2 regions of the Bradyrhizobium sediminis genome follow, and region 1 is predicted to be linked to the other one. Evidence: predicted binding sites of a transcription regulator. Region 1 holds the regulator's gene; the other holds the start of a gene.
The links. The regulator PhoB, encoded in region 1, activates phosphate uptake and scavenging genes when phosphate is short. The targets are predictions, from matches to a motif close to TGTCATNNANCTGTCAT.
Positions count from the first base shown of each region.

Region 2: the regulator PhoB is predicted to act here: its motif matches at 4,399-4,415, upstream of KMZ68_RS12085 (RNA degradosome polyphosphate kinase).

Region 1 covers NZ_CP076135.1:732,968-748,511, reverse strand. Annotated here, with positions in the region: gene KMZ68_RS03590 (O-succinylhomoserine sulfhydrylase) at 1-1,009, shown strand, start outside; gene KMZ68_RS03585 (SGNH/GDSL hydrolase family protein) at 1,082-2,032, opposite strand; gene KMZ68_RS03580 (SGNH/GDSL hydrolase family protein) at 2,046-2,807, opposite strand; gene KMZ68_RS03575 (OpgC domain-containing protein) at 2,807-4,048, opposite strand; gene apaG (Co2+/Mg2+ efflux protein ApaG) at 4,287-4,679, shown strand; gene KMZ68_RS03565 (hypothetical protein) at 4,795-5,010, opposite strand; gene KMZ68_RS03560 (hypothetical protein) at 5,227-5,478, shown strand; gene KMZ68_RS03555 (helix-turn-helix transcriptional regulator) at 5,581-6,783, opposite strand; gene KMZ68_RS03550 (Hsp33 family molecular chaperone) at 7,023-8,030, opposite strand; gene argF (ornithine carbamoyltransferase) at 8,212-9,138, opposite strand; gene KMZ68_RS03540 (aspartate aminotransferase family protein) at 9,138-10,346, opposite strand; gene KMZ68_RS03535 (GcrA family cell cycle regulator) at 10,792-11,304, shown strand; gene phoB (phosphate regulon transcriptional regulator PhoB) at 11,456-12,157, opposite strand; gene phoU (phosphate signaling complex protein PhoU) at 12,204-12,917, opposite strand; gene pstB (phosphate ABC transporter ATP-binding protein PstB) at 12,928-13,749, opposite strand; gene pstA (phosphate ABC transporter permease PstA) at 13,746-14,591, opposite strand; gene pstC (phosphate ABC transporter permease subunit PstC) at 14,594-15,544, opposite strand, start outside.
Region 2 covers NZ_CP076135.1:2,536,018-2,551,561, reverse strand. Annotated here, with positions in the region: gene KMZ68_RS12115 (ketopantoate reductase family protein) at 1-239, opposite strand, end outside; gene KMZ68_RS12110 (glutathione S-transferase family protein) at 321-1,052, opposite strand; gene purN (phosphoribosylglycinamide formyltransferase) at 1,116-1,769, opposite strand; gene purM (phosphoribosylformylglycinamidine cyclo-ligase) at 1,794-2,867, opposite strand; gene KMZ68_RS12095 (CDP-alcohol phosphatidyltransferase family protein) at 3,025-3,567, shown strand; gene KMZ68_RS12090 (DnaA ATPase domain-containing protein) at 3,670-4,347, shown strand; gene KMZ68_RS12085 (RNA degradosome polyphosphate kinase) at 4,490-6,688, shown strand; gene ppx (exopolyphosphatase) at 6,701-8,203, shown strand; gene KMZ68_RS12075 (TerC family protein) at 8,226-9,098, opposite strand; gene ndk (nucleoside-diphosphate kinase) at 9,161-9,583, opposite strand; gene KMZ68_RS12065 (sulfur globule protein precursor) at 9,891-10,142, shown strand; gene KMZ68_RS12060 (ABC-F family ATP-binding cassette domain-containing protein) at 10,395-12,272, shown strand; gene KMZ68_RS12055 (hypothetical protein) at 12,314-12,823, opposite strand; gene KMZ68_RS12050 (DNA polymerase III subunit chi) at 13,004-13,456, opposite strand; gene KMZ68_RS12045 (leucyl aminopeptidase) at 13,480-14,982, opposite strand; gene lptF (LPS export ABC transporter permease LptF) at 15,332-15,544, shown strand, end outside.

The DNA.
Region 1 (15,544 bases):
CTTTTCCAACCCCAACATCTCGATGTTCGAGCGCCGCATGATCGAGCTCGAAGGCGCCGAAGCGGCGCGCGCCACCGCCACCGGCATGGCCGCGGTGACCACGGCCGTCCTCGCGCCGCTGAAGGCCGGCGATCACGTGGTGGCGGCGAAGGCGATGTTCGGTTCCTGCCGCTATGTGGTGGAAGACCTGCTGCCGCGCTACGGCATCTCGTCCACGCTGGTCGACGGCCTCGATCTCGACCAGTGGAAGAAGGCGATGCGGCCGAACACCCGAACCTGCTTCCTGGAGAGCCCGACCAATCCGACGCTCGACGTGCTCGACATCTCGGCGATCGCCGAGATCGCGCATGCCGGCGGCGCGCGGCTGATCGTCGACAATGTGTTTGCGACGCCGATCTGGCAGAGCCCGCTGACGCTCGGCGCCGACGTCGTGGTCTATTCCGCGACCAAGCACATCGACGGCCAGGGCCGCTGCCTCGGCGGCATCATCCTGTCGTCGGAAGCGTTCATCGCCGAGCACATCCACAACTTCATGCGCCAGACCGGCCCGTCGATGTCGCCGTTCAACGCCTGGGTGCTGCTGAAGGGGCTGGAGACGCTGGCGGTCCGCGTCCGCGCCCAGACCGAAACCGCCGCAGCCGTGGCGGACGTGCTGGCGCAGCATCCGAAGATCTCGCGGCTGATCTATCCCGGCCGCTCCGATCATCCGCAGGCCGCTCTGGTGAAGAAGCAGATGCGCGCCGGATCGACGCTGGTCGGCTTCGAGGTCAAGGGCGGCAAGGCGGCGGCGTTCCGCACCCTCAACGCGCTGAAGATTTCGCGGATCTCCAACAATCTCGGCGACGCCAAGAGCCTCGTCACCCATCCCGCGACCACCACGCATCAGCGGCTGACGCCGGAGGCGCGCGCCGAACTCGGGATCAGCGAGGGCTTCATTCGTTTCTCGGCCGGGCTCGAACATCGCGACGACCTGATCGAGGATCTTGTGGCCGCGCTGGAGATGGCGTGAAGGGAGCGAATGGCGAGTAGCGAGTAGAACCACCCCTATTCGCTATTCGCTACTCCCTATCCGCCCACTCCCTCACATCGGCCGGTAGGTCTGCACGTTGGACGGCACGTTGACGCCGAGCTTGATCTGGCCGACCGACTTGATGATGTCGTCGCCGAGCAGCTGTGCGAAGCAGGCGTAGCCCCAGTCGCTCATATGCAGGCCGTCGGCGATGACGAAATTGTCCATCGGGATCGACTGCTTTTCGTGCCACTCGCGCATCACTTCGAAGCGCGGGAAGATGCCGACGTGACGCAGCTCGGCCACCCCGTTGAGCAGCTTGATCATCTTGCCTGCGCTTTCCGCGCGTTCGTTGACCGCCGGCGAATATTGCGGATCGACCAGCACCAGATCGGCGCCGGCCGCCTGAATCCGCGCGACGCCTTCCTCGACCAGCTTGATGGTCTCGGTGGGATCGAGGTTGCGCAGCACCGCGTTGGTGCCGACCTGCCAGATCACCAGGTCCGGCTTCATGTCGAGCACCGCGGTCTGCAGCCGTTTCATCATTTCGGGCGCGTCTTCACCGCCCTGGCCGCGATTGACCACGGTGATGTCGGCGGTCGGATATTGCCGGCGCAGCTGCGCCGCCAGCCGGTTGGGATAGGTGAATTCGGGCGAGGTCGAGCCGTAGCCTGAGGTCGAGGACGAGCCGAACGCGATGATCACCACCGGCTCGCCGGCGGCGAGCTTGCCCGCGACATGCGGCAACGAGCCCATCTTTCTGGCGCCGCCCTTCGGCGGCAGGCAGGGAACGCGGTTGAAGATGTCGCTAGCCGATTTCGCGACTTCCTTGACCTTGTCGATCGCCTTGGAAGTGAGGCTTTTTTGCTGCGGCGGTTTGGCAGTATCTGGATGGGCAGCCTGGGCGGCTTGCGCCCGCGCGGGCGCCATCGAGCCTGGCGCCAGCAGTATGAGCGCCGCAACGGCCGGCGCGGCCAGAAATGCCAAATGGCAAAAAGGGCGGTAGCAACTCGTTGACGTCATCAACGCTGGATCCTCAATTCTGCTGCGCCGGGTTCACATGCGCCGCCTCGATCACGAATTTCGACAGTGCGCGACCGAGGCAATCGTGCACGCGCTTGGCAAGGTCGAGACCGCGCGTCGTGCTGAACAGGTCGAAATCCCCGGAGTCGTTCCAGTGATGCATGATGGCGAAGCGGTCGAACAACGGAACGTCGTACTGCTGCGCCACCACGCGCATATTATCTAGGTACGGCGGCGCGGAAATCATCGTCTCGGTGCGCGGGCTGTATTGCAAATTCATCAAAACCACGTCGGCCCCGGCATTTTGCAGCGCAGCAACGCCCTCGCCGACGGCGCTGCGAAAATCATCGGGATCAATCGATCGCATAGCATCGTAGGTTCCGGTCTGCCAGATCACCAAAGTAGGCTTTTTTGCTTCCACCAGCTTGACGAGACCGCCGGCTACTTCTTCGGCGGTCTTCTTGATCTGTAGTTCTACGGAGACGCTGACCGCGACTTTCGGCAGCTGCTCCTGCAGCATCGCCTGCAGCCGGCCGGGATAGGCGCTGGCCTCGGATGCGTTGATGGTCGACGACCGGCTGCCGACCACCAGAATATCCAGCTTACGGTGGTTGATGGCGTCCTCGACCCTGGACAGCGGGCTCTCGGTGGTGAGCAGGTAGGCCGGAACCTCGCAGTTGGCCGGGGCCGGGGCATCGTCGGCACGTGCGGGAACCGCGGCCAGCAAGCCGGCAAACACGATCAAGCCCAGGATGGTCACCGGGTTGGACTTCATCAACCCCCTCCCGCCATATCGGCGTTGCCGACGTCGCCCTTTTTCCGCGATGCACCCTTGTCGGCAGAATGCTTGTACCACGAAATGATCCACGCCATCCCGGACATGATGAGGATTCCGGAGACGCTGATGACGAAATGCAGCCCGGCTCCACCGGAGATTTCGGCCAGCACGAAATGCCCGGCGAAGGCGAGGAACACGCCGAGGCAGAAAATCTCCAGCGAATGCTGCCCGCACAGGATCAGCGGCCGCAGCCATGGCGACTTCAATCCCGGCCAGTCCTTCGGCAGGAAGCGCACGGTGATCGCCGCCAGCGCCAGGAAGTGCGCGAACCTCAGCACGTCCAGATCGGTCTTGTTGATCGGGTACATCCACTGCTCGATGCGCTTCGGCATCAGATGGTTCAACTGCGGCACGTACCAGGTCAGCGTGACGAAGAACGCCGCCAGCAGATAGGCCGCACAGATCCACATCGTGACCGGCGAGGAGAGAATCCGCGACATCCGCCGGGCGCCGCCCAGCGCGCACCAGGCGCCGAACACGAACAGCAACTGCCAGGCGAACGGATTGAAGGCCCAGAAGCCGTTCGGATAGGCCGACAGATAGAGGTCGTAGTGCCAGGTCGCCGCATAGAGCGCGACCGACAGCGCCAGCGTGATGTCGGCCCGCCACTTCATCAGCCACAGGATCAGCGGCAGGAACAGCATCAGCACGATATAGAGCGGCAGCACGTCCATGTTGACGGGCCGGAATCGGAGCAGCAGCGCCTGGACGATGGTGACGTCCGGCTGCTTGAGGAAGTCCATGATCCCCATTTCTTCCGTATACAGCGGGTTGTTGAAATTGGTGGCGACGTAGGAAATTTCCGCCAGGAAGATCGTGAACAGGAATACATGCGCGACGTAGATCTGCCAGACCCGCCGCATGATGCGCGCGGTGGCGATCACGGGGCCGGCCTCGAGCATGGCGCGGCCGTAGACGAACGCCGCGGTATAGCCGGAGATGAAGATGAAGATTTCGGTGGCGTCGCTGAATCCGTAGTTGCGGATCGTGAACCAGGTCAGGATGTTGGGCGGCAGATGGTCGATGAAGATCAGCCACAGCGCGATGCCGCGAAACAGATCGAGCCGCAATTCCCGCTCTGCGCCGGCCGGGATGGCGATCGCCGGCGCCGCGTCCCGCGCGCCGGCTGCAGCGGCGCCCGCCAGCGGTGATCCGGCAATTCGATTGGCAATGGACATCTCTGGCACCGTCTCGGGACGTGGACTTTAAGCGCCGGTCCGACACGAAAGATAGTACCGGCCCGCCAATTGCGGGCAAGTTGCGACGGCCGTCGGGCGCGCGGAATGCGCTTTAGGCCGGAACTTTGTTGAAACCGCGGTTGGAATTACAATTGCATGGCTGCCGGGACGGCGCCCGGAGGTTGGTTCCGTCGGGACTTTTCGGTATGATGGGCCTCAAGGATTCTGGATTGTTCGCATGTACCGCGCCGTTACCCGCCAGATCGAGGTTACCGTCGAGCCGAACTTCCTCCCCGAGCGCTCGTCGGCCGAAAATCGCCAATATTTCTGGTCCTACACCATCGTCATCACCAATACCGGCGAAGAGACCGTGCAGTTGCGGACCCGGCACTGGATCATCACCGACGCGGCGGGACGCAAGCAGGAAGTCCGCGGCGAAGGCGTGGTCGGCGAGCAGCCGGTGCTGGCGCCCGGCGAGCGCTTCGAATACACCTCCGGCGTGCCGCTGCCGACCGCCTCGGGCTTCATGAGCGGCCATTACCAGATGGTCAGCGAGAACGGCGAGAAATTCGAGATCGACGTGCCGGCGTTTTCGCTCGACAGCCCCGACAGCAAGCGGGTGTTGAACTAGGGGCGGAGGCACGGCGCTCGCCACACCCGTGCGTTAATCCGCGCCAGATGCCGGCTCGCGCCGACGAGGCGATCGAGCAGGAACACGCCGCCGCCATAGCGGCGGCGCGCCCAGCTCACTTGCTGCAGATGCGGTACTTCTGGTCGCATCTTTGATAGCATTTCGTGGAGTTGTAGCATTTGGCGGCGGTATTGGTGCAGGACACCCACGACACATCGCAGCGCGATACCTTGGCGGAAGCCGGCGCGGCCATCGATGCGATCAGAACGGCGGCCACGGCGGCTGAGGCAGCCGGTCTCGATGCGGCGGCGATGATGTCAGAAATGCGCATTTCTCTTCTCCTTTGTTGACGAGCAAACGCTCTCCGCTCGCTCGATGAATGCGGCGGACTATGGGGATGCGTGATGCGGGCCGCGTCCACTGAACGGCGGACGCGGCTCGTCGGCTTTGCCGTCAACATCGCACCCGGTTCACGGATCCCCTTCCCTGTTCCGACAACTCGGTCAGTCGGCCGAAATCAGAGCGACCAACCAGACAGGAGACCGACATGCTGAAGAATCACCGGACGACATTCCGTCTCGCGGCCCCGCTGGCCGCGGCTTTCATCATGGTCGCGGGTGCCGCGTTCGCGCGCGACAACACCGGACCCCGCCCAGTCAGCACCGGCAGCAGCGACGCGTTTGGCGTCAAACCCGGCGCCAGCAAGGGCGTTGGCGCCGATGGCGGTACGGGCATGGGTGGCTCGGCAGGGGGGCGCACTCCCCCGGCGCCTCGGCGCCACCGGGATTTTCCGCACTAGGAAAAGGCCGCTGGACCAGGCGAAAGCCTTGCAACAGCCCCAATGCAGCCGCGTCCACACCTGCGCGGAAGCGGCTGCGTCGTTCAGGACTCCCGATCGAAATCAGTTGACCAGAAAGGAACTGTATCCCGCGACGAGCTTGACGAGGTCGGCCTGCCGGCTGGTGCCGGTCTTGTCAAACAAACGGCCGACATGGGTCTTGACCGTGGAGTCGGCGACGCCCAGCACCGTGGCAATCCGGGGAATGCCGCCGACCTCGACGACGGCGAGCAGTACCCGCAACTCGGCCGGCGTCAGATTGAAGGCGTCGGCAATGACATCCGGCGAAGACGGGCATACCAGCGCCGCCTTGCGAACGAACACCGCGGCCGTTGCGTCGCAGGCAATGCCGGCGCGGCGCCGCACACCCGACGTCAGCGGCAGAAGATGAGCGACATAGCGATCGCCGCCGCCTGCCGCGAGGGGCAGGGCCGTGGTCCTTACACCGGCCCCGGCGTCACCATCAGTCGCGACAGCCAGCGCCTGCTGCAGCAGCGCATCGGCCCTCCTGTCGCAGAACACCAACTGACCGTGCATCGCGCGCAGGAGATCTCCGGCGGCCAGCATGCCGTTTCCGGCCAAATTGGCGTGAACCAGCCGTCCGTCGGCCGCGATCAGGAACAGGCCGGCGCTCAGTCCGTCGAGCGCATCGGCCAATGCCGCCGCCCTGGTCTTCTCGAGATCGATCGCTTTTCCAATCAGCACCGCGCGGCGTATATGCGGCACCACCAGCGCCAGCCGCCGGCGCATGACATCGTCGACCGCGCCGTTCCTTTCGCTGCGAAGGATCGTCAGGAACGAGCAATTGGAGCCCGACTTTTCCAGCAGGCAGTTCGCGGCATCCACCCAGCCCTGCGGCTGCATCCATTCCCGGAAGAACCGTCCGCGGCGAAACTCGTCGTCCGGCACCAGTTCGGGAATGCTGACGACCTGTTCGACCTCGAACGATGGCAGGGTCGCGACCGGGTCGAGCCTCGAATGCGTATCGGCGTAGACCCGCACCTGTTGCAGGTCGACTCCGAAATGATGGTACGGCGTGCTGTCCTTGCTTACGATGTTCTTGGAGAGAAGCCCGCCGCCGTCTCCGCCGACGAAACTTCCAATCCGGGCAAGCGTATCGGACCACAGCGCCGGCATCAGCGCAGCATCATAGATCGTCGCAATGAGCCGTCTCAGCGTTTCGTCATCGTGCGTTCGATCGATCGGGCGCGCGGAACGGGGGAGGGATGGCGCAAGCCGGGCTTGCGGCGGATTGATTTGGCGCACGATTGCTCCAGCACGAAAATGGGCGAAGACGGAAATGTCGGGGTCACGGCGGCGCCGCTTGCCATGTCGCGCACAGCCCGCTCGCCGCCATGGCGGGAATCTCCGCGATGACGAAGCGCGAAACCTAAGCCGGAACGCAGAAAGCCTCTAGTTCAGCTTCTGTACTGTCGGGGCGCGATGGCCTGTGGCCGCCCGCGGCCACACCAAACTGCAGGCGAGGAACGCGGCCGCGCCCGCCCCTACTCCTCCACGCCCGCCTCGTGCGGGGTGAACTGGTAGACCGACGAGCAGAACTCGCAGGTCACCAACACCTTGTCGTCCTTGACCATCGCGGCGCGGTCGTCAGGTGCGAAGCTCTTCAGCATCGCCGACACCGCGTCGCGCGAACAGGAGCATTGCGCGCGCAAGGACAGCGGCGCGAACACGCGAACGCCGCGCTCGTGGAACAGACGATAGAGCAGCCGCTCGCCGGACAGATCCGGATCGATCAGCTCGATATCCTCCACCGTCGAGATCAGCGACTGGCCTTCGATCCAGGCGTCGTCTTCCGCCACCGTGTGGGTGACCGCGCCTTCCGGCGCGTCGCCCGGATGCAGATCGGCCTGCCGCGCCCGCTCCGGCGCCTTGGGCAGGAACTGCAGCAGCACGCCGCCGGCGCGCCAGCGGTGCTTCGGTCCATCGCCGCCGCCGCGCCATTCCTCGCCGACGGCGAGACGTACCCGCGTCGGTATCTGTTCGGAACGCAGGAAGTATTCGTGCGCGGCGTCTTCGAGGCTGCCGCCATCCAGCGCCACCAGCCCCTGATAGCGGCTCATGTCCGGGCCCTGATCGATGGTCATGGCGAGATGGCCCTTGCCGAGCAGCGCGCCGGAATCCTGGCCCTCCTTCAGCCGCTTGGCGTCGTAGCGCGCATAGGCGCGCAGGCGATCCGGGGCCTGGAAGTCCACGATCAGGAACGACACCGGGCCGTCAGTCTGGGTCTGCAGGATGAAGCGGCCGTCGAATTTCAGCGACGAGCCGAGCAGCGTCGCCAGCACGATCGCCTCGCCGAGCAGCTTGCCGACCGGGGCCGGATAATCGTGCTTGGTGAGGACGTCGTCGAGCGCGGGGCCGAGCCGGGTCAAACGGCCGCGCAGATCGAGGGAAGCGACCTCGAACGGCAGCACCGCATCGTCGACCGGCACAGACGACGGCGCGCGGATCGGGGTTTCCTGGGAGATTTTCATGTCGGGGGATTGTGACGTCATGGCGCTTTATCTGGGGTCGGCGAGGGCAAAACGAAAGGGGGCAATCTGTCGTCCCCGCGAAAGCGGGGAACCATAACCACCGCCGTTAATCGTTGCTCGAAACGTCTACCACATCGCGAAAACGAGAGATCACGCGGTATGGATCCCGGCGTTCGCCGGGACGACGATGCTTAATTTTCGCTCACGCCACCGCATCGAAGCACCAGGCCAAAATACCCTTTTGCGCGTGCAGGCGGTTTTCGGCCTCGTCGAACACCACCGACTGCGGGCCGTCGATCACCTCGTCGGTGACCTCGTCGCCGCGATGCGCGGGCAGGCAATGCATGAACACCGCATCCTTTTTGGCCAGCGACATCAACTTGGCGTTGACCTGGTAGGGCTTCAGCACATTGTGGCGGTGCTCGCCGTCCTTGTCGCCCATCGACACCCAGGTGTCGGTGACGACGCAGTCGGCGCCGCGCACGGCGGCTTCCGGGTCGCTGCCGAGCACGATCGGCGCCTGCGTCGCCTTGATCCAGTCCTTCATCGCCTTGTTCGGCGCGAGCTGCGGCGGGGTGGCGACGTTGAGCTTGAACTTGAAGCGCTCCGCCGCATGCGCCCAGGAGGCCAGCACGTTGTTGTCGTCACCGGTCCAGGCCACGGTGCGGCCCTCGATCGGGCCGCGATGCTCCTCGAAGGTCATCAGATCCGCCATCACCTGGCAGGGATGCGAGCGCCGCGTCAGCCCGTTGATCACGGGCACGGTGGCGTGGGCGGCGAGTTCCAGCAGCGCATCGTGGTTGAGGATGCGGATCATGATGGCGTCGACGTAGCGCGACAGCACGCGCGCGGTGTCGGCGATCGTCTCGCCGCGGCCGAGCTGCATCTCCGCGCCGGTCAGCATGATCGATTCACCGCCGAGCTGGCGCATGCCGACGTCGAACGATACCCGCGTGCGGGTCGAGGGCCGTTCGAAGATCATCGCCAGCGTCTTGCCTTCGAGCGGCTTCTTGGATTTCTCATGCGCCTTCAGCTTCGCCTTCATGGCGACGCTGGCGGCCAGCATGTTGCGCAGCTCCTTGGGCGGCAATTCGTTGATATCGAGGAAATGACGAAGGGCCTTGCTCATCACCCCGCCGCCTTCTTCAACTGGTCGCCCGACAGCGCGATGCAGGCGCGTTCGAGGCGGCTCACGGATTCCTCGATCTCGGCTTCGCTCACGATCAGCGGCGCCAGGAACCGCACCACATTGTCGCCGGCGCCGACCGTGAGCAGTTTCTGGTCGCGCAGCGCCGTGACCAGATCGCCCGAGGGCACTACCGCCTTGACGCCGACCAGGAGGCCTTCGCCGCGAACTTCCGCGAGCACCTCGGGATAACGATCGACCACCGAAGCCAGCTTCTGCTTGAGCAGCAGCGACATCTTCTGCACGTGCTCGAAGAAGCCGGGCTTCAGCATCACATCGAGCACCGCGTTGGCGGCGGCGACCGCCAGCGGATTGCCGCCGAAGGTCGAGCCGTGCGAACCCGGCGTCATGCCGGAGGCGGCCTCCGCGGACGCGAGACAGGCGCCGATCGGAAAACCGCCGCCGAGCGCTTTGGCCAGCGGCATCACGTCGGGCACCACGCCGAGGCGCTTATAGGCAAAGAGATCGCCGGTACGGCCCATGCCGGTCTGCACCTCGTCGAAGATCAGCAGCAGGCCGTTGTCGTCGCAAAGCTGGCGTAGCGCCTTGAAGAATGAATTCGGCGCGGTGCGCACGCCGCCCTCGCCCTGCACCGGCTCGATCAGGATGCCCGCGGTCTGCGGACCGATCGCCTTCTTCACCGCTTCGAGATCGCCATGCGGCACCTGGTCGAAGCCATCCAGCGGCGGTCCGAAGCCTTCGAGATATTTCGCCGAGCCGGTCGCCGCCAGCGTCCCCAGCGTGCGGCCGTGGAACGCGCCTTCGAAGGTGACGAGGCGATAGCGTTCGGGGTGTCCCTTGGCGGCGTGATAACGGCGCGCGATCTTGATCGCGCATTCCATCGCTTCGGCGCCGGAATTGCAGAAGAACACGAAATCGGCAAAGCTCTCTTCGCACAGCCGCGCGGCAAGCTTGTCGCCGTCCGGGCTCTTGAACAGGTTCGACATGTGCCAGAGTTTTGTGGCCTGCTCCTGCAATGCGGCGACCAGATGCGGATGGCAATGGCCGAGCGCATTGACCGCGACGCCGCTGGTGAAATCGAGATAACGCTCGCCGTTGGTCGCGATCAGCCACGCGCCCTCGCCACGCTCGAAACCGAGGTCGACCCTGGCGAATACGGGGAGCAGATGCGACGTCGCGCTCTTGGTCATGGCGATCACTGACGGTTAGGCCGGCCACGATGCGCGCATTGGCGCCATTTGCATCGCAACAAGTCCCGGAAAACAAAACGTGCCGCCTTTTCGGGCGGCACGTGAGAAGCATTCTAGGCGCGCGGCGATAACTGTCAATCGGTCACGCGAAGGCCAAAATGGCCCGTAAGATTGCGGTGCGGCGATATCCGGGCGACGGAACATGTGGACGCAACCGCGCTGACTCTTGCGCGGGAGTCACGCCATATTGTAGCTTCTCCGCTGTCGGGTACGACATCTCGTTGCGGCGGTTCTGATCCTCTAGTCGTTGGTGTTCAGCGTACACGTTCGGGTGCGGTTTTCGCGCCCGGCGAGGGCTAAGGGATTCTGCCGGCAGGGATTTTTGAGATTTGGCATCGCAGCGCCGCCCTCGTACTGGCCGGCGCGACGCGAAGGGAAGAGTGCGATGACGGTATTGACCTGGTCCGACGATCGCGTTGAGCAGTTGAAAAAGCTCTGGGAGGCCGGACTTTCGGCCAGCCAGATCGCCGCGGAACTTGGAAATGTGACGCGGAATGCGGTAATCGGCAAAGTCCACCGGCTCGGCCTGTCCGGCCGCGCCAAGAGCCCCTCCACCTCGGCCGCGCCCCGCCAACGCAAGGCGCGCCCGGCCCAGCACATGATGCGGGTGTCGCGTCCGGTGTCGCGCGGCAATACCGCCTTGGCCCATGCCTTCGAAGTCGAGATGGAGCCGGATCCGATCGCCTACGACAACGTGGTGCCGATGAGCCAGCGGCTGTCGCTGCTGGAATTGAACGAAGCCACCTGCCACTGGCCGGTCGGCGATCCCTCGAGCCCGGAATTCTTCTTCTGCGGCGGCAAGGCGCTGACCAGCCTGCCCTATTGCGCGCACCACTCGCGCATCGCCTACCAGCCGGCCAGCGACCGCCGCCGGCAACCGGCGAAGCCGACGCGGTAAGCTCGGCTGTATCCAACACTTGTCGTCCCGGCGAACGCCGGGACCCATAACCACGGATGTTCGTGGTTATGCCGAGCTGGTGCTCCAGCTTTTCAAACAATCAACATCGGTGGTTTTGGGTCCTCGCTTTCGCGAGGACGACGGCTGGGAATTACTCCGCCTTGGCGAACCTGTCGTCCAGCGCATAACCCGCGCCGCGGACGGTGCGGATCGGGTCCTGCTCGCGGCCGGGGTTGAGCAGTTTGCGCAGGCGGCCGATGTGCACGTCGACGGTGCGCTCGTCGATATAGATGTCGCGGCCCCAGACGCTGTCGAGCAGCTGCTCGCGGCTGAACACTCTCCCGGGATGCTCGAGGAAAAATTCCAGCAGGCGATACTCGGTCGGGCCGAGATCGATCGGGCGGCCGGAGCGCGCGACGCGGCGCTTTTCGCGGTCGAGTTCGAGGTCGCCATAGGTCAGCACGGTGGCCAGCCGCTCGGGACTGGCGCGGCGCAACAGGCCCTTCACCCGCGCCAGCAATTCCGGCACCGAAAAGGGTTTTACGATGTAATCGTCGGCACCGGTGGCGAGCCCGCGCACGCGCTCGCTCTCCTCGCCGCGCGCGGTCAGCATGATGATCGGCAGCTGCCGCGTCTCCGGCCGCGCCCGCAGGCGGCGGCACAGTTCGATGCCGGACAGGCCGGGCAGCATCCAGTCGAGCACGACCAGATCGGGCACGCGCTCCTTCAGCCTCGTGTCGGCGTCGTCGCCGCGCCCGACGGTTTCGACGTCGTAGCCTTCGGCATCGAGGTTGTAGCGCAACAGCGTGGTGAGCGCTTCCTCGTCTTCCACCACCATAATGCGCGCGCTCATATTCCTGGCCTTCTCTGTTGTGATATTCGCTTCACGCGACGCTCTTTCAGTCCGGCACGGTCGCGGCAAAGGTCGTCATGTCGCCTTTCGGGCGCTTGTCGACCATCTGCTGGCCTTCGATCATGTAGAACACGGTTTCCGCGATATTGGTGGCGTGATCGCCGATCCGCTCGATGTTCTTGGCACAGAACATCAGATGGATGCAGAACGAAATATTGCGCGGATCTTCCATCATGTAGGTCAGGAGCTCGCGGAACAGCGAGGTGCAGATGGCGTCGACCTCCTCGTCGCCCTTCCACACGCTCATCGCCGCCGGCAGGTCGTGCGCCGCATAGGCGTCGAGCACGGATTTGATTTGGCCCTGCACGAGGTCGGTCATGTGCTCGAGGCCGCGGATCAGTTTCAGGGGCTGGAAATCGCTCTCCAGCGCCGAGACCCGCTTGCCGATGTTCTTGGCGAGGTCGCCGATCCGCTCCAGATCGATGGCGACCCGCATGGCGCCGACGATCTCGCGCAGGTCCACCGCCATCGGCTGACGCCGGGCGATGGTCAGCACCGCGCGTTCCTCGATGACGTGCTGCAGGTGGTCGATTTCGGCGTCGGCGGCGACGACGCGCTTGCCGAGCGCGACATCCCGGCGGATCAGCGCGTCGACGGAGTCGACGATCATGCGCTCGGTGAGACCGCCCATCTCCGAGACCAGCCGGGTCAATTCCTGCAGATCGCTGTCGAACGCCTTGGCGGTGTGTTCAGAAGCCATTTTTCTCTCCTCAGCCGAACCGGCCGGTGATGTAGTCCTGGGTGCGCCGGTCGCTTGGCGAAGTGAAGATCTTGTTGGTGTCGTCGAATTCGACCAGTTCGCCCAGATACATGAAGGCGGTCTTGTCGGAGACGCGCGCGGCCTGCTGCATATTATGGGTGACGATGGCGATGGTGTAGTCCTCCGCCAGTTCCGTGATCAGTTCCTCGATCTTGGCGGTCGAAATCGGATCGAGCGCCGAGCACGGCTCGTCGAACAGGATCACCTCGGGCCGCACCGCCACGGTGCGGGCGATGCAGAGCCGCTGCTGCTGGCCGCCGGACAGGCTGAGACCGGAGGCGTTGAGCTTGTCCTTGACCTCGTTCCACAGCGCGCCGCCGCGCAGCGCCTTTTCGACCCGGCCGTCCATTTCCGATTTGGAGATCTTCTCATAGAGCCGGATGCCGAACGCGATGTTCTCGTAGATCGTCATCGGAAACGGCGTCGGCTTCTGGAACACCATGCCGACGCGCGCCCGCAGCAGGTTGAGATCGAGCCTGGGATCGAGGATGTTGGTCTGGTCCAGCATCACCTGGCCGGTGGCGCGTTGCCCCGGATACAAATCGTACATCCGGTTGAAGATCCGCAGCAGGGTCGACTTGCCGCAGCCGGACGGCCCGATGAAGGCGGTGACGCGGTGGGTGCCGAGCGCGATGTTGATGTCCTTCAGCGCGTGGTGCTCGCCATAGTAGAAATTCAGACCGCGCGCGGTAATCTTGGCCGGCGCCTCGGGCAACACCACCGACGGGACGGGTCCGCCCGCAGTACTCATCGATACGGAAAGATCGTTCATTTCGCGGTCCTCTCGGCGCCGAGAATGCGTGCGCCAATATTCAGGGCAAGTACGGTCAGGGTGATCAGCAGGGCCCCGCTCCAGGCGAGCTGCTTCCAGTAGACGTAGGGGCTCTGCACGAAGTTGTTGATGGTGACCGGCAGGTTGGCCATGGTCTTGGTCAGATCCAGACTGAAGAACTGGTTGGAGAGCGCGGTGAACAGCAAGGGCGCGGTTTCGCCGGCGACGCGGGCGGTGGCCAGCAATACGCCGGTGATCAGGCCGGCGCGCGCGGCGCGGTAGGCGATACGCTTGATGACCAGCGAACGCGGCAGGCCCAGCGCGCTTGCCGCCTCGCGCAGCGGATTGGGCACCAGGAGCAGCATGTCCTCGGTGGTGCGCACCACCACGGGAATGACGATCACGGCGAGCGCCAGGCAGCCGGCGAAGGCCGAGAACCCGCCCATCGGCACCACGATGGCGCCGTAGATGAACAGGCCGATGATGATCGAGGGCGCGCTCAAGAGGATATCGTTGATGAAGCGGATCACCGAGGTGAGCCGGTCGTTCCTGCCGTACTCGGCCAGATAGGTGCCGGCGAACAGGCCGAGCGGCGCGCCGATGCCGACCCCGATCACGGTCATGATGATCGAACCGGTGATGGCGTTGAGAAGACCGCCTTCGGTCGACCCCGGCGGCGGGGTGTTCTGGGTGAAGATCTGCCAATTGAGCCCGGCAAGGCCGTTGTAGAACAGCGTGAACAGGATCAAGGCCAGCCAGGTGACGCCGAAGATTGCCGCGCCGAGGCACAGGAACTTGATAACGACATCGAAGCGGCGGCGGCGGACGTAAATCGGGTTCATGGTCAGTTCCCCGCCTTCTTTTCCAGCCGCATCAGCATCAGCCGCGCCGAGGCCAGCACCAAGAAGGTCAATACGAACAACAACAGGCCGAGCATGATCAGGCCGGACTGATGCAACCCGTCGCTCTCGGCGAATTCGGATGCGATCGCCGCCGAGATCGTGGTGCCCGGAGAAAACACCGAACCCGTGATGCGGAAGGCATTGCCGATGATGAAGGTCACCGCCATGGTTTCGCCGAGCGCGCGGCCGAGCGCCAGCATGATGCCGCCGATCACGCCGACCCGGGTGTAGGGAATGACCACGTTGCGGACGACTTCCCAGGTGGTGCAGCCGACGCCGTAGGCGGCTTCCTTCAACACCGGCGGCACCGTCTTGAATACGTCGACCGAAATCGCGGTGATGAAGGGCAGCACCATGATCGCGAGAATCAGCGCCGCGTTGAACAGACTGAGATAGGACGGCGGGCCGGCGAAAATCGAGCCGAGCACCGGGACGCCGTCGAACAGGCGGATCATGAACGGCTGGAAGCTATCGGCCAGGAACGGGCCGAGCACGAAGAACCCCCACATGCCGTAGATGATCGAGGGGATGCCGGCGAGCAGCTCTACGGCGATGCCGATCGGGCGGCGCAGCCATTGCGGACAGAGCTCGGTGAGGAAGATCGCAATGCCGAGCCCCACCGGAATCGCGATCAGCATTGCGATGACCGAGGTGACCAGCGTGCCGTAGATCGGACCGAGCGCGCCGAGCACCGGCGGGTCGGCCGACGGCGCCCAGCGCGCGGTGAACAGGAAGGAAAAACCGTACTGCTTCATCGCAGGCCATGCGCCCGCGATCAGCGACAGGATGATGCCGCCGAGGATCAGGAGCACCGAGATCGCGCAGGCACGGGTGATCCAGTAGAAGGTGACGTCGCCGAATTTGAACGCGTTGAGGGCTCTGGCGCGATCGTA
Region 2 (15,544 bases), 1.8 Mb from region 1:
AATGCCTTGGTGGCGATGATGACGAGATCGCACGGCCCGATGCCATCCGTCGTCGTGGATGCATGGATCGGCACCGTGCGATCGCCGCTGGCGCCTTCGCAGCGCAGGCCCCTCGACGCCATCGCCTCGGCGTGATCGGGCCACAGCGTTACCGCGTGAACCTCGTGACCGGCATCGACCATGAGCGCGGCATAGACCGATCCCATGGCGCCGCAGCCGACAATCGCGACCTTTGCCATTGCTGTTCTCCCTTTACCGGTCCCGCTCGATGCTCGCCGGGCAAGCCGTCGGGGAATCCTGTTTTTTGACTCTCGGATATTTCAGGCCGCCGCCTTGCATCCGGCGAGTTCGCCAAGTTCCGGATAGAACCGCGCGACCATGCGGCCGACGTAATGACGCAGATTGTCGTGGCTCGCGGCCGCCTCCTGCAGCGGCGACTTGAAGACGGGACACATCGCACTGACGACAAACGCAAAGATGGTGGCGTCGGCGCCGGTCGGCTCAGTGCCCATGAAGAATGGTTTGCTGCCGAGGTGGTCTGCAATTGCCTGGAGCGAACGCGTTCCCAGCTCGACGATCTCCTTCGGGCTGTGTCGTCCCATGCCATGGCCGTGCAAGGAATTGCGGACCCGGCGCCGGACCATCGCGACGACCAGCGGGCGGATGACGGCGGGCGCAGCTTTGAAGAATTCCCGGGGACCTCGATTGAAGTTCACTTCATCCATCCAGCGCATGTGGACAGTGGCCCAGTAGAGATGGTCCTCGGCCATTTTCTCGAATGCCCACGCCGTCGCACGTTGTTCGCTCGTCAGGCCCTTGTCGAAATCGACCCCGTACTTCTTTTCGAGGTGCCAGCGGATAAAGGTGGAATCGCCGAGCAGCTCACCATCGTCGTCGATATAGGGGATCTTGCCCTTGGGGGCCTTCGAGAAGCTCATCAGCGCTTTCTCAAATGGCAGCATCGACATCCGCAGTAAGGTTTCGGCCTTGGTGACGAAAGGGCTTGCGTCGGGAAGACCGAAATTGGGACCGGAACCGAACAATGTAATCATGGGGCTCCCTCTGTTTTGCGAGACCAAGAAGTGACGCGAGTTGATGACGCCAGAGGCGCTGCATCATTCGGTGGCAGGCGAAATCAGCGTGTTGTCGGGATTCGCTTTGGCCAAGGTTTTGCAGACATCGCCCTCCAGCCGGACCTGGCCGCTGGCAAGCAGCCGCAGCGCCTCGGGATAGATGCGGTGTTCGATGCCGAGGATACGCTCGGCCAGCGTATCCGGCGTATCGGCATCGGCAACCGCGACCGCGCCCTGCATCAGAATCGGACCGGCGTCGGTTTCCGGAATGACGAAATGCACGGTCGCGCCGGAGATTTTCACCCCGGCACGCAACGCCTGGGCCTGCGGTTCGAGGCCCGGAAACGACGGCAGCAGGGAGGGATGGATGTTGAGCATCCGGCCGAACCAGCGCTGCACGAATTCGGCCGTGAACAGCCGCATGAAGCCGCCGAGGCAGATCAGCTCGACCCTGTGCTGGTCCAGCGCCGTCTGCAGCACCGCCTCGAACGCCGCCCGATCCTTGCCGAACGGCTTGCTTTCGATGGTGACGGTCGGGATGCCGCTGGCTCTGGCGCGATCGAGCCCGCCGGCATCGGCGCGGTTGGAAATCACGACCACGATCTCGGCCGGGAAATCCCTGGGCCGTGCCGCCTCGATCAGGGCAGCCATGTTCGATCCGCGCCCGGAAATCAGGATTGCAACACGGCGCTTCACGGCTTCACCCATGCGAGATCGATCTCACCATTTGAGATCGAGATGACCGTTATAGACCACGCGATGATCGTTCTCGGCCGGGATCACCTCGCCCAGCAACGCCACGTTCTCGCCGGCTTCGGTGAGAATGGCGGTGACTTGCTCGATGGCGTCCGGCTTGACGATAGCGATCATGCCGATGCCGCAGTTGAAGGTGCGCAACAGCTCGAGCTCGGCGATGCCGCCCTGCGCGGCCAGCCACTTGAACACCGGCAGCACCGGCAGGCGCGCGAGGTCGATGCCGACGCCGAGATGCTTCGGCAGCACGCGCGGGATATTGTCGGTGAAACCGCCGCCGGTGATGTGGGCGAGCCCCTTGACCGCGCCGGTCTCGCGGATCGCGCGCAGGCATGACCGGACATAGAGCCGGGTCGGCGCCAGCAGCGCGCCGCCGAGCGTCATGACCGGCGAAAATGGCGCCTTGGCCTCAAATCCGAGGCCCGACACCTCGACGATCTTGCGGACCAGTGAAAACCCGTTGGAATGCACGCCCGACGAGGCAAGCCCGATCACCGCGTCGCCGGCGGCGATGTCGGGCCGCGGCAGCAAGGTGCCGCGCTCGGCGGCGCCGACCGCAAAACCGGCGAGGTCGTAATCGCCATCCTTGTAGAGCCCGGGCATTTCCGCGGTCTCGCCGCCGATCAGGGCGCAGCCGGATTCCCGGCAGCCCTCGGCGATGCCGGCGACGATCACGGCGGTGGCCTCCGGATCGAGCTTGCCGCAGGCGAAATAGTCCAGGAAGAACAGCGGTTCGGCGCCCTGCACCACGAGGTCGTTGACCGACATCGCCACCAGGTCGATGCCGATGCCGCCATGCAGGCCGGTCTCGATGGCGATCTTGACCTTGGTGCCGACGCCGTCGGTGGCCGCCACCAGCACCGGGTCCTTGAAGCCGGCGGCCTTGAGGTCGAACAACCCGCCGAACCCGCCGATTTCGGCGTCGGCGCCGGCGCGCGCGGTGGCGCGAACCATCGGCTTGATGAGATCGACCAGACGATTGCCCGCATCGATATCGACGCCCGAATCCGCGTAAGTGAGCCCGTTTTTGCGGTCGATCATGCCCTAATCCAGATGACGGCGGCTGGTTACGTCGGATTCCGCTGATGTGCAATGGCTCGCAAGCGGCATCAGCATATACTATGTAGACAAGAACCGGTCTGGGCTGCAAAGGGCCGGATCATACGCGAAATCAGGCCGGTAGCCGGGAAGCGCCGAGTTGAGTATTCCGAACATCATTACGCTGGGCCGCATCCTGCTGGTGCCGGTCATCGTCTGGGCGATCGCCTCCAACCAGATGGAAATCGCCTTTGCGATCTTCATCATCGCCGGCGTCAGCGACGCGGTCGATGGCTTCCTCGCCAAGCGCTTCAATATGGCGAGCGAACTGGGCGCCCTGCTCGACCCGCTCGCCGACAAGGCCCTCCTGGTCTCGATCTACGTCGCGCTCGGAATCTGGGGCGCGGTGCCGCGCTGGCTGGTCATCCTCGTGGTCTCGCGCGACATCATGATCGTCGCCGCCGTGATTGTGTCATGGTTGTTCGGCAAGCCGATCCCGATGAAGCCGTTGATGGTATCGAAGCTCAATACGGTGGCGCAGGTGGCGTTCGCGGCACTGGTGCTCGCGGCGCTGGGCTTCGGCTTCAATCCGACGCCCTATGATCTGATCCTGATGGGTTTCGTCACGGTGTTTACGCTGGTTTCCGTATCCCTCTATCTGGTGGAGTGGGTGCGGCATATGAGTACGATCGACGTAAAATAGAGGCCTTGTTTCGAAGCGCTTTTCTCGCGGCGAACCGGTGTCCACTTCGCCTGAAAGCGCTATAGGTATGCGCCGGCCGGTGCCGGCATGGAGAACTTTCTCGTGGCGGCCCGCGTTCAACCTCGTCAGCTTGCATTCGCGCTGCCGCACGCAGAGAGCCTGACCCGCGACAATTTTCTCGAAGGCCCCGCCAACGAGGCGGCCCTGGCGCTGGTCGACAGTTGGCCGGAATGGCCGAACCGCATCATGCTGCTGGTCGGCCCGGAGGGCTCCGGCAAGAGCCATCTCGCCGCGATCTGGGCCGAGCAAGCCGGCGCCCGCTCGATTTCGGCGCATGCGCTGACCGCGGCCGCCGTGCCCGGCGCGCTGGCGACGGGGGCGCTGGTGGTCGAGGACCTCAGACCGTCTGATGTCGATGAACGGGCGCTGTTCCACCTGATGAATCTGGCGCGCGAGGACGAGGCGTTCGTCCTGATCACCGCGCGCGAACCGCCATCGGCGTTTGCCGTCGAGTTGCGCGATCTGCGGTCACGCCTGCGCGCGGTACCGGCGGTGTCGCTGTTGCCGCCTGACGATCAACTGTTTCGTGCCCTGATCGTCAAATTTTGCGCCGACCGGCAGCTCAGCGTCGACGAAACCGTGGTTGGCTATCTCGCCACCCGGATCGAACGTTCCTATGCGGCCGTACGCCAGGCTGTCGAAATGCTCGACGCCGAAGCCCTGCGGCTAGGCCGTCCGGTGACCCGGGCGCTGGCTGCCGAATTGCTGCGCAACGCCTAGATCCCCCGGGGCGTTGCGCCATCTTGACGGCGCAACGGGCGAGAACATCAATGTCATTGAAACGTCATCGCGATAACACATGCTCTGCTGCCGCATTCGAACGGAATCGCGCAAGCCGGGCGCCGGGATGGACTTAAACTTTATGGAATCCTCACAACCCATTGTAATCAAAGAGAAAGAGACAGAAGCCGAGACGGCTCCGGCGATCGCTTCCAGCCCCGAACGCTTCATCAATCGCGAGCTTTCCTGGCTGCATTTCAATCGCCGGGTGCTCGAGGAATCCGTCAATCCCGGCCATCCCGCGCTGGAGCGGGTCCGGTTCCTGTCGATTTCCGCCAATAACCTTGACGAATTCTTCATGGTCCGGGTCGCCGGCATCAAGGCCCAGGTGCGCGAGGGCATTGCCGAGCGCAGCCCCGACGGCCTGACCCCGGCCGAGCAGCTGGTGCTGATCAACGAGGCGGTATCAAAGCTCGCCAGCGACCAGCAGGCCATCTGGCGCGATCTGCGCGGCATCCTGGCCGACGTCGGCATCGTTCTGGTCGACGGCCGCGATGTCACCAAGACCGAGCGAGCCTGGATCGAGGACCATTTCCTCCACAATATTTTCCCGTTGCTGACGCCGCTGGCGATCGATCCGGCGCATCCGTTTCCGTTCATCCCGAGCCTCGGCTTCACCGTGGCACTGCAGCTGGCGCGGACTGCCGACGGCAAGCCGATGAACGCGCTGATCCGCATGCCCGGCAAGATCGACCGCTTCATCCGCTTGCCCGCGACCAAGGACGGCGCGGTGCGGTTGATTACGCTCGAACAGGCCACCGGCCTGTTCATCGGCCGGCTGTTCCCCGGCTATACCGTCAAGGGCCAGGGCGCCTTCCGCATCATCCGCGACAGCGAACTGGAGATCGAGGAAGAGGCGGAAGACCTGGTCCGGCTGTTCGAAACCGCTCTGAAGCGGCGTCGGCGGGGATCGGTGATCCGGCTCGAGATCGAGGCCAATATGCCGGAAGAGCTGCGGGCGTTCGTGCAGCGGGCGCTTTCCGCCTCCGACGACGAGGTGTTGCTGGTCGACGGCGTGCTGGCGATGAACGAGCTGTCGCAACTGACCCGGCTCGACCGGCCCGATCTCGAATTCCCTCCTTATGTGCCGCGCCACCCCGAACGCGTGCGCGATCATGGCGGCGATATCTTCGCGGCGATCCGGCAGAAGGACCTGATCGTTCATCATCCTTACGAATCGTTCGACGTCGTCGTGCAGTTCCTGCAGCAGGCCGCCCGCGATCCCGACGTCGTCGCGATCAAGCAGACGCTGTATCGCACCTCGAACAACTCGCCGATCGTGCGCGCACTCGCGGAGGCCGCGGAAGCCGGAAAGTCGGTGACCGCGCTGGTCGAACTCAAGGCGCGGTTCGACGAGGAGGCCAACATCCGCTGGGCGCGCGACCTCGAACGCGCCGGTGTCCAGGTGGTGTACGGCTTCATCGAATTGAAGACCCACGCCAAGCTGTCGCTGATCGTGCGCCGCGAGGGCGGCAGCCTCACCACCTACGTCCATACCGGCACCGGCAACTATCATCCGGTGACTGCGCGCATCTACACCGACCTGTCCTACTTCACGTCGGATCCGATCATCGGGCGCGACGCAGCACGGGTGTTCAACTACATCACCGGCTATGCCGAACCGAGCGACATCGAGAAGATGGCGGTGTCGCCGCTGACATTGCGCAAGCGGATGCTCGAACATATCCGCGGCGAGACCAACTTTGCCCGTCACGGCAAGCCGGCGGGAATCTGGCTGAAGATGAACTCGCTGGTCGATCCCGACATCATCGACGCGCTCTATGAGGCGTCACAGGCCGGCGTGCCAATCGAGCTGATCGTGCGCGGAATTTGCTGCCTGCGGCCCGGCATCCCCGGACTTTCGGAAAACATCCGGGTCAAGTCGATCATCGGCCGCTTTCTCGAACACGGCCGAATCTACTGCTTCGGGATGGGACAGGGCCTGCCCAGCGCAAAAGCTGCTGTGTATATCTCCTCCGCCGACATGATGCCGCGCAACCTCGACCGGCGCGTCGAAGTCCTCTGTCCGCTGCAAAATCCCACGGTGCATCAGCAGGTTCTCGAGCAAATCATGGTCGCGAATCTCAAGGACAACGAGCAGAGCTGGCAGTTGTTGCCGGATGGGTCGTCAACGCGTATGAAGGCCGCGAAGGGCGAAGAGCCGTTCAATCTGCACAATTACTTCATGACGCATCCGAGTCTGTCAGGCCGTGGAAAGTCGCTCAAGGAATCTTCACCGCGCCGCCTCACGCGCCGTACCGAGCGCCATCAGTCCTCATAAGGGGTCCACGCGGTGAAGCGGCCGCGCAAGCGCGCGTCCAGCGTCGCGGTCATCGACATCGGCTCGAATTCGGTGCGTCTCGTCGTCTACGAATCGATGGCGCGCAGCCTGACCACGATCTTCAACGAGAAGGCTTTGTGCGGCCTCGGCCGCGAGGTTCAGACCACCGGGCTGCTGGCGCCGGACGCCGTCGCCAAGGCCCTCACCTCGTTGCGGCGTTTTCGCGCGCTGTGCCGGGTGATGAAGGTCGGCCGCGTCCACGCCATCGCCACCGCCGCCTGTCGCGACGCCAGCAACGGCCCCGATTTCATCGCCAGGGCCGAGCGCATTTGCGGCTGTCCGATCGAGATCCTGTCGGGTCCGCGCGAGGCGCAGCTGTCCGCGCTGGGCGTCGTTTCCGGCGTCCATAACCCGGATGGCATCGTCGGCGATCTCGGCGGCGGTTCGCTGGAGCTGATCGACGTGCACGGCAACCGCGTTCGCCGTGGCGTGACGCTCCGGCTCGGAAGCCTGGCGCTGCAGGATATCTCGCACAAGTCGTTGAAGCGCGCCGAACGCATCGTCAGGAACGACCTTGCCGACGTTGCGCAGCTCAAGGCCGGCCGCGGCCGCACCTTCTATGCGGTCGGAGGAACGTGGCGGGCGCTGGCGCGCATTCACATCGTCCAGAGCGGTTATCCGCTGGGGGTGATGCATGGCTATTCGCTTCCGGCGGCGGATGCGCTGGATTTCGCGCAGCGCCTGCGCCGTCTCGCTTCAGCCAACATGCTGGCCAATATCGAGGTTGTCGCCGACGCCAGACGGCCGCTGCTGACCTATGCAGCCCTCGTGCTCGAATACATCATTCGCGTCGCCAAGCCGAAGACCATCGTGTTCTCGACCTTCGGCGTGCGCGAGGGCCTGCTTTACGCGATGCTGCCGCAGGCCGAGCGCTCCAAGGATGGATTGATCTGCGCCGCGCAGACCCTGAACGAGTTGCTGTCGCGATCCGCACGCCATGCGGAGGAATTGATCGAATGGACCGATCGCCTGGTCCGGGTCGTCAGGCTGAAGGAAACCGACGAGGATCGCCGCCTGCGGCACGCCGCCTGCCTGCTGTCGGACATCGGATGGCGGGTGCATCCCGACCATCGGGGCGAGCAGACCCTCAATCTCATCACCAACGGAAATTTCGGTTCGATCAGCCATCAGGGCCGGGCGTTCGTCGCGCTGTCGGTGTTCTACCGCTATGCGGGCCTGAGCGAACAGAATGAACCGCCGACGGTGATCCGGGAACTGGTGCCGCCGGCCATGATCGAGCGCGCCCGCCTGCTCGGCGCGGTATTTCGCGTCGCCCATCTGATCTCGGCGGCACGGCCGGGCGTCTTGCCGCTGACCCATTTCCGAAGCCGGGGCCGCAAGCTGATGCTGGTGTTCGAGCACCGAATGGTCGATCTCGTCGCCGATCGCGTCGGCAGCCGGTTCAAGCAGCTGGCGCGGCTGGTCGGCCGCTCCGGATCGATCGTGCGGAGCTGATAAGGAGCCCGATCGCCCCGACTTACGGCCGATCGATCGTCTGCGCCGCCTCATCCGCGGCATGCGACGCTGCATGCTCGCCGCCCTGCAGCTTGCGCTTCCGCCAGATCGATCCGGCGGCCAGCACGATGACAATGCCGATCAGGCCGCAAACCACCTCGGCGCCGTGACCGCCGCCGGTAAAGCGCGGCGACACGCCGAACAGCGCCAGCAAGGCGTCGAGCTTGACGCCGACCGGGCCGTCGAAGATGACGTGCAACACCGGTTGGACAGCCGGATCGCTCGCGATCACCTCGCCGGCGATCCAGCCCAGCAAGGCGGCGCCGGCCCATACCAGGATCGGCAACCGGGTGAGCAGCGCCATGATCAGCGCCGCCCCGGCGACGATCAGGGGAATACTGATGGCAAGGCCGAGCACGAGCAACGGGACGCTGCCCTTCGCCGCGGCGGCGACCGCGATCACGTTGTCGAGGCTCATGACGATGTCGGCGACCACGACGATCTGAACTGCGGCCCAGAGATGCGAGGCCGACTGTACGCCTTCCTCGTCCTCGTCTTCAGGCACCAATAGCTTGGCGGCAATCACGATCAGCGCCAGTCCGCCGACCAGCTTCAGGAACGGCAGCGCCATCAAGGTCGCGACGATGAAAGTGAAGATGATGCGCAACACCACGGCCGCGGCGGCGCCGAAGATCATGCCCCAAAGCCGCTGGCGCGGCTCCAGCGCACGGCACGCCAGCGCGATCACCAGCGCGTTGTCGCCCGACAGCAGCACGTTGATCCAGATGATCTTGCCGACCGCCACCCAGAAGGCCGGCTGCTGCATCTCGCTCTGGAACTGAGTAAAGAACGCTCCGATGGTCGCCGGATCGAAAATTTGCAACAGCCAGTTCACAGCGCGTCCCTCTCGGCCGGATGGCCGTCTCTGCGGCTATTATCTGCCGCTGCCGGGTTCAATCAGCCTACGATTTCGTTGCCCGCGAAGAATTGAGCGATTTCGATCGCCGCCGTCTCGGGGGCATCGGAGCCATGCACGGAATTTTCGCCGATCGAATTCGCGTACAGCTTGCGGATGGTTCCTTCGGCCGCCTTGGATGGATCGGTTGCACCCATGACGTCGCGATGCCGAAGCACGGCGCCCTCGCCTTCGAGCACCTGGACCACGACCGGTCCGGAAATCATGAAGTCCACCAGTTCGCCGAAAAACGGACGCGCCTTGTGGACCGCGTAGAAGGTTTCGGCCTGCTCGCGAGTCATGCGGATGCGCTTCTGGGCCACGATCCGTAGTCCCGCCTTCTCGATCACCGCGTTGATCGCGCCCGTCAGATTGCGCGCGGTCGCGTCGGGCTTGATAATCGAAAAGGTGCGTTCAATCGCCATGATCTCGTCCTTGAATAGCGGTGGAGGGAGTTGCGGCGCTTATATCGGCGCCATCCGGGAACGGCAAGCGGCCGTCCGGGAACGGCAAGCGATCAGGCGATATGTCGCGGGGCCGCGCCCTGCGATCCGGCGGCGCCGAAATGACAGCAATTTCACGAATATGAACCCTCTCTGACACCGGCGTCCCGGTTTCGTTCACGTTCCCAGGGGTAGGCTTCGATCGACCGGGCGCCTTTGCGAATGCGGGGGCGTTACGGGGCAGCAACTCCACCGCGCGCTGACAGCGCCGAACCCTGAGGAGACGACCATGTTACGCAAACTCTCGCTTGTTGCCGTTGCCGCGGCTTCGCTGGGTGCGGCCGCGCTGGCGCCGACCTCCGCCTCCGCCTGGGGCGGTCATGGCTGGCATGGTGGCTGGCACCGCGGCTGGGGCTGGGGCGGTCCGCGCATCGTCGTCGGCGGCCCGGCCTACGGTTACGGCTATGGCGGCTGCTATGTGCGGCGATTGGTACCGACTCCGTGGGGACCCCGCTGGCGCCTGGTGAATCGCTGCTATTGAGCCCCTTCCGACGAATGCAGCCTCGGCCGCGCCCCGCGGCCGGGGCCGTTCTCGAACATCACCTCGATGCAACCACCGCCAGGCGGAACTTCGTCACGAACTGCCGAGCGCGAAACCAGCCGATCGATTTGACAGAGCCGGCCGGCGAATGCGGCCGAACCAGGCTATAATTGCAGCATCGGGAGCCCGCGCAGAGGCTATTCGGCTCAATTAACAGGTTGCGTTTTTGGACGGCAGCGGTGACAACGCCGCATGCTTTCAATATCAGACATTTCGGTCCGGATTGCCGGACGGCTGTTGATCGACAACAGCTCGGTTCAGATCGTGCCCGGCGCACGCGTGGGTTTTGTCGGCCGCAACGGCGTCGGCAAATCGACGCTGTTTCACGCGATCCGCGGCGAGTTGCCGACCGAAAGCGGGACTATCACCATCCCGCCGCGCTGGCGCATCGGCAGCCTCGCGCAGGAAGCGCCCGACGGTCCGGAGAGCCTGATCGAGGTCGTGCTGAAGGCCGACCTGGAGCGCGATGCGCTGCTGGCCGAAGCCGAGACCGCGCACGATCCTTCGCGCATCGCCGACATTCAAACCCGTCTCGTCGATATCGATGCGCATTCGGCGCCGGCCCGCGCCGCGGCGATCCTCAGCGGCCTCGGATTCTCCACCGCCGACCAGGCGCGGTCCTGTTCGGAATTTTCCGGCGGCTGGCGGATGCGCGTCGCGCTGGCGGCGACGTTGTTTTCGGCGCCCGATCTGCTGCTGCTGGACGAGCCCACCAACTACCTCGATCTCGAAGGCACGCTGTGGCTCGAGGATCATCTGGCCAACTATCCGCGAACCGTGATCGTCATCAGCCATGACCGCGATCTGCTCGACACCTCGGTCGACCAGATCCTGCACCTCGATCGCGGCAAGCTGACGCTGTACAAGGGCACCTACTCCTCGTTCGAGGAACAACGCGCCACGCGCGAGATGCTCGACGCCAAGCACGCCAAGCGGCAGGCCGACGAACGCAAGCGGCTGCAGGCCTTTGTCGATCGCTTCAAGGCCAAGGCATCGAAAGCCCGCCAGGCGCAGTCCCGCGTCAAGATGCTGGAGCGGATGAAACCGGTCACCGCGCTGGTGACGCAGGATGTGCGCGAGATTTCATTTCCGGCGCCGGAGAAGATGCTGTCGCCGCCGATCATCGCGGTCGACAACGTCTCGGTCGGTTACGATCCGACAAGGCCGGTGCTCAATCGCGTCACCCTGCGCATCGATACCGACGATCGCATCGCCCTGCTCGGCTCCAACGGCAACGGCAAGTCGACGCTGGTCAAGCTGCTGGCCAACAAGCTGGCGCCGTTCTCCGGTCATGTCACCCGCGCGGAAAAGCTGTCGGTCGGATATTTCGCGCAGCATCAGGTCGACGAGCTCAATCTCGACGGCTCGGCCTACGATCACGTCCGCAAGCTGATGCCGGACGCGCCGGAGAGCAAGGTGCGCGCGCGTGTGGGCGCGATCGGCTTTTCCGGCAAGGCCGGCGACACCCTGGTGAAGAGCCTGTCGGGCGGCGAGAAAGCCCGGCTGCTGCTGGGCCTTGCGACCTTTTCCGCCCCCAACATGATCATTCTCGACGAGCCGACCAACCATCTGGATATCGACAGCCGCGCGGCGCTCGCGGAAGCGATCAACGATTTTCCCGGTGCCGTCATCATGGTCTCCCATGACCGCTATCTGATCGAGGCCTGCGCCGACCAATTGTGGGTGGTGGCCGATCATGCGGTCACGACCTATGACGGCGACCTCGACGATTACCGGCGCATGGTGTTGTCGGCGCGCGGCATGCGCACCAATTCGCGCGACCGCGCCGACAACGACCGCGGCGGCGGCCGCGACAAGCCGCAGCGTGCCAGGACCGAGAAGCGCGTACCGCTGAAGCAGAAGATTTCCGACGCCGAGGCCGAGATCGCGCGCATCAACGGCATCATTGCCAAGATCGACACCGCGCTGGCGCTGCCGGATCTGTTCAGGCGCGACCCGAAACAGGCCGCCCAGCTCAGCAAGGCGCGGGCCGGCGCCGAGAGCGCGCTGCAGCGTGCCGAGGAAGAATGGCTGGCGGCGAGTTCGCAATATGACGAAGCGGCGGGCTGAGCCCATTCACCGCCGATCGGGAGGAAGCGCGCCGGCGACGATCAGGTCGCGGCCGGTTTCTTCTTCGCTTTCGGCTTTGCCGTCTTCGGCATCACCGGCTCCGGTCCGCGTTCGATCGAGGTCAGCCGCCCCGCGGTGAAGGTATAGATGCCGGCGCGTTGTCCCTGCGTGTAGGTGACGACCGCCTCCCGGTCGCCACGCGCGTTGTTGGAGAGACTGACGCTGGCGGGTGCACCGATGCCGCGCACGACGTCGCATTCGGTATGGCCGAGCGCCACCGTTCCCCGCGTCGAGGGCACCACCGGCGCGCCGGCCGCGCCGTCGGTCAGGGCGTTGGCGTCCGCCGGTCCACCGGGAGGCGCCATTCCCGGGCACGCCCCATCGGCGCTCACCAGATCCTCGGCCGTCACCGGCTTCTCCGGGCTCAACGGCGCCGTTTCAATCGAAATGTTTCGGGTGAAGATCCGGCCGGAGCGCGAAAACCATTCCGCGTCTTTCGACAGCAGATCGGAGGAAAACATGTTGGACGCGCCCGAGCAGCCCGCCATCATGGGGGCCAGCAGGAGCAACGCCAGCAGGCGTTTCCGATGAAGGTCTTGATCGCGCACGATTACCTAAGTTCCCAACCCTGTCGTCTAAGCGATTGTCCCACCATCACTTTGCGGCACGACCATGGCTTTGTCCAAACGCCCGGGCCGAAACTGCAGATTATCATTAATTGCCTGAGATCGCTATTCCCGCCGCTGCCACCGGCCGCGCTCGTCGGCCTGCCAATAGGTGACCTCGAACCCCCGCGACCTGCAATCGGTCCAGGCGCCCCGCGCCGCCGTCAGCGCGTTGTCGTCGTCGCCGTTGAAGACCAGGACCACCCGATCGTAGATGTGGGAGTCCGCGGGCAAAGCGGCGCTGTCGATCAGAAACCTCACATTGGCCCGGTTCGGATTGCCCTCCTCGACCGCCAGCACGATCGGCTGATCCTGCGCATCGGCGGCGCGCCAGGTGGTGTGCGGCAGGAATGAATCGTCGCGATAGGTCCACAAATGGGCGTCGAGCGCGTCGGCGCGCTCTTCCGACGTCGACTGCACCACCACCCGCCAGCCGCGCTCGAGCGATTTCTCGAGCAACGGCGGCAACACGTTCTCCAGCAACATGTCCTGCAGATGGTAGAACAAGACTTCGGTCATCGGTTTTCTGCTATTTACTTCAGCTATTTCCTGGCTTCGTAATACTCGGCGACCAGCCGATCCAGCAGGCGAACGCCGTAGCCCGAGCCCCAGCTTTGATTGATCTCGGATTTCGGCGCGCCCATCGCCGTTCCCGCGACGTCGAGGTGCGCCCACGGCGTGTCGTCGACGAAACGCTGCAGGAACTGCGCGGCGGTGATCGAGCCGCCGTGGCGGGTGCCGGTGTTCTTCATGTCGGCGAACTGCGAGTCGATCTGTTTGTCATATTCCGGACCGAGCGGCATGCGCCAGACCCGCTCCCCCGTGGTCAACCCGGCCTTGGTCAGCCGTTCGGCCAGTTCGTCGTTGTTGGAGAATAGGCCGGCATATTCGGTACCGAGCGCCACCATGATGGCGCCGGTCAGCGTTGCCAGATCGACCATGAATTTCGGCTTGAACTTCTTCGCCACGTACCAGAGCACGTCGGCCAGCACCAGACGGCCCTCGGCGTCGGTGTTGATGATCTCGATGGTCTGGCCGGACATCGAGGTCACGATATCGCCGGGGCGCTGCGCATTGCCGTCGGGCATGTTCTCGACCAGGCCGATGGCGCCGACCACATTGAGCTTGGCCTTCCGCGCCGCCAGCGCATGCATCAGTCCGACCACGCAAGCCGCACCGCCCATGTCGCCCTTCATGTCCTCCATGCTGCCCGCGGGCTTGATCGAAATGCCGCCGGTGTCGAAGCAGACCCCCTTGCCGACGAAGGCGACCGGCTGCTCACCTTTCTTGCCGCCGTTCCAACGCATCACCACCATCCGGCCGGGCTGGGTCGAGCCCTGGGCGACACCCAGCAACGCGCCCATGCCGAGTTTGGTCATTGCCTTGACGTCGAGGACCTCGACATCGACGCCGAGCTTCTTGAGCTGGCTGGCGCGGCGCGCGAATTCCACCGGATAAAGCACGTTCGGCGGCTCATTGACGAGCTCGCGCGCCATGATGACGCCGTCGACGACGTGCGCACGCGGCGCAAAGGCCTTCCGCGCAGCGGCCACATCGCCGACCGCGAGCGAAACTTCGGCGCGCACGGCGGCGTCCTCGCCGTCCTTCTTTTTGGTCTTGTAGCGATCGAATTTATAGGCGCGCAGCCGCAGCCCCGAAGCCACCGCAGCCGCCTGCTCCGGATTCATCACCCCATCGGGCAATTCCGCCACGATCATCACGGCGGCATTGCCGCCGAGCAGCTTGCCGGCGGCCGCGCCGCCGAACTTGAGAAAATCGTTGTCCTTGAGGGCTGAGAGCTTGCCGGCGCCGACGACGATCAGGCGGGAGGCCTTGAGCGCCTCCGGCGCCAGAATATCGAGCGTGGAGCCGCTCTTGCCCTTGAATCGGTTGGCATCCGCCGCCCGCTTGACGGTATCGGCCGCCGCCCCCAGCACCTTGCGCGTTTCCGCGCCGAATTTCAGCGTGTCGTCGCAAAACACCACGAGAATGCCGCGCGGGGCGGTGGAAAACGGAACGAAGCCGACCTTGACGGCGTCGGACATGGGCAAATCCTCCAAGAATCAGGGCTGTCGCTGGGTCGGGAATCCGCCAGGCGGTGTTTCAAATGGCTCCTTCGGCTGTGCTGCACATCCGTCAAGAGCGTGGTCCGCAGCACTATGGCCTGTCCGCCGCCGCGCTGCCAAGCGCCGCAGTGGCTCCAGAGCCACATAACGCGAATTATTAACCATATCTGGAACGTGCCTTGGCTCAGCCATTTTGTTGACGGATCAAAGGGATGGTAGTGAGACTGTGAGCCGGCAGGACGACTGCGGCGCGGCCAAAGGGGATCCCGGTCTCGGGAGTGGTCGCGAACCGCGGTTTTGGCTCGCAAGGTGGGATCGTGCGGTAGCGATGGGGTCGATCGACAAGTACATTTTTCGCACGACGCTGGCGTCGTTTGCGCTGATTCTGGTCAGCCTGACAGGGGTGATCTGGATTACGCAGGCGTTGCGCGGCATCGACCTGATGACCAGCCAGGGCCAGACCATCGTCACCTTTCTCGGCATCACCGGTCTGGTGATTCCCGCGCTGGTGCTGATCATTGCGCCGATCGCCCTGATGATC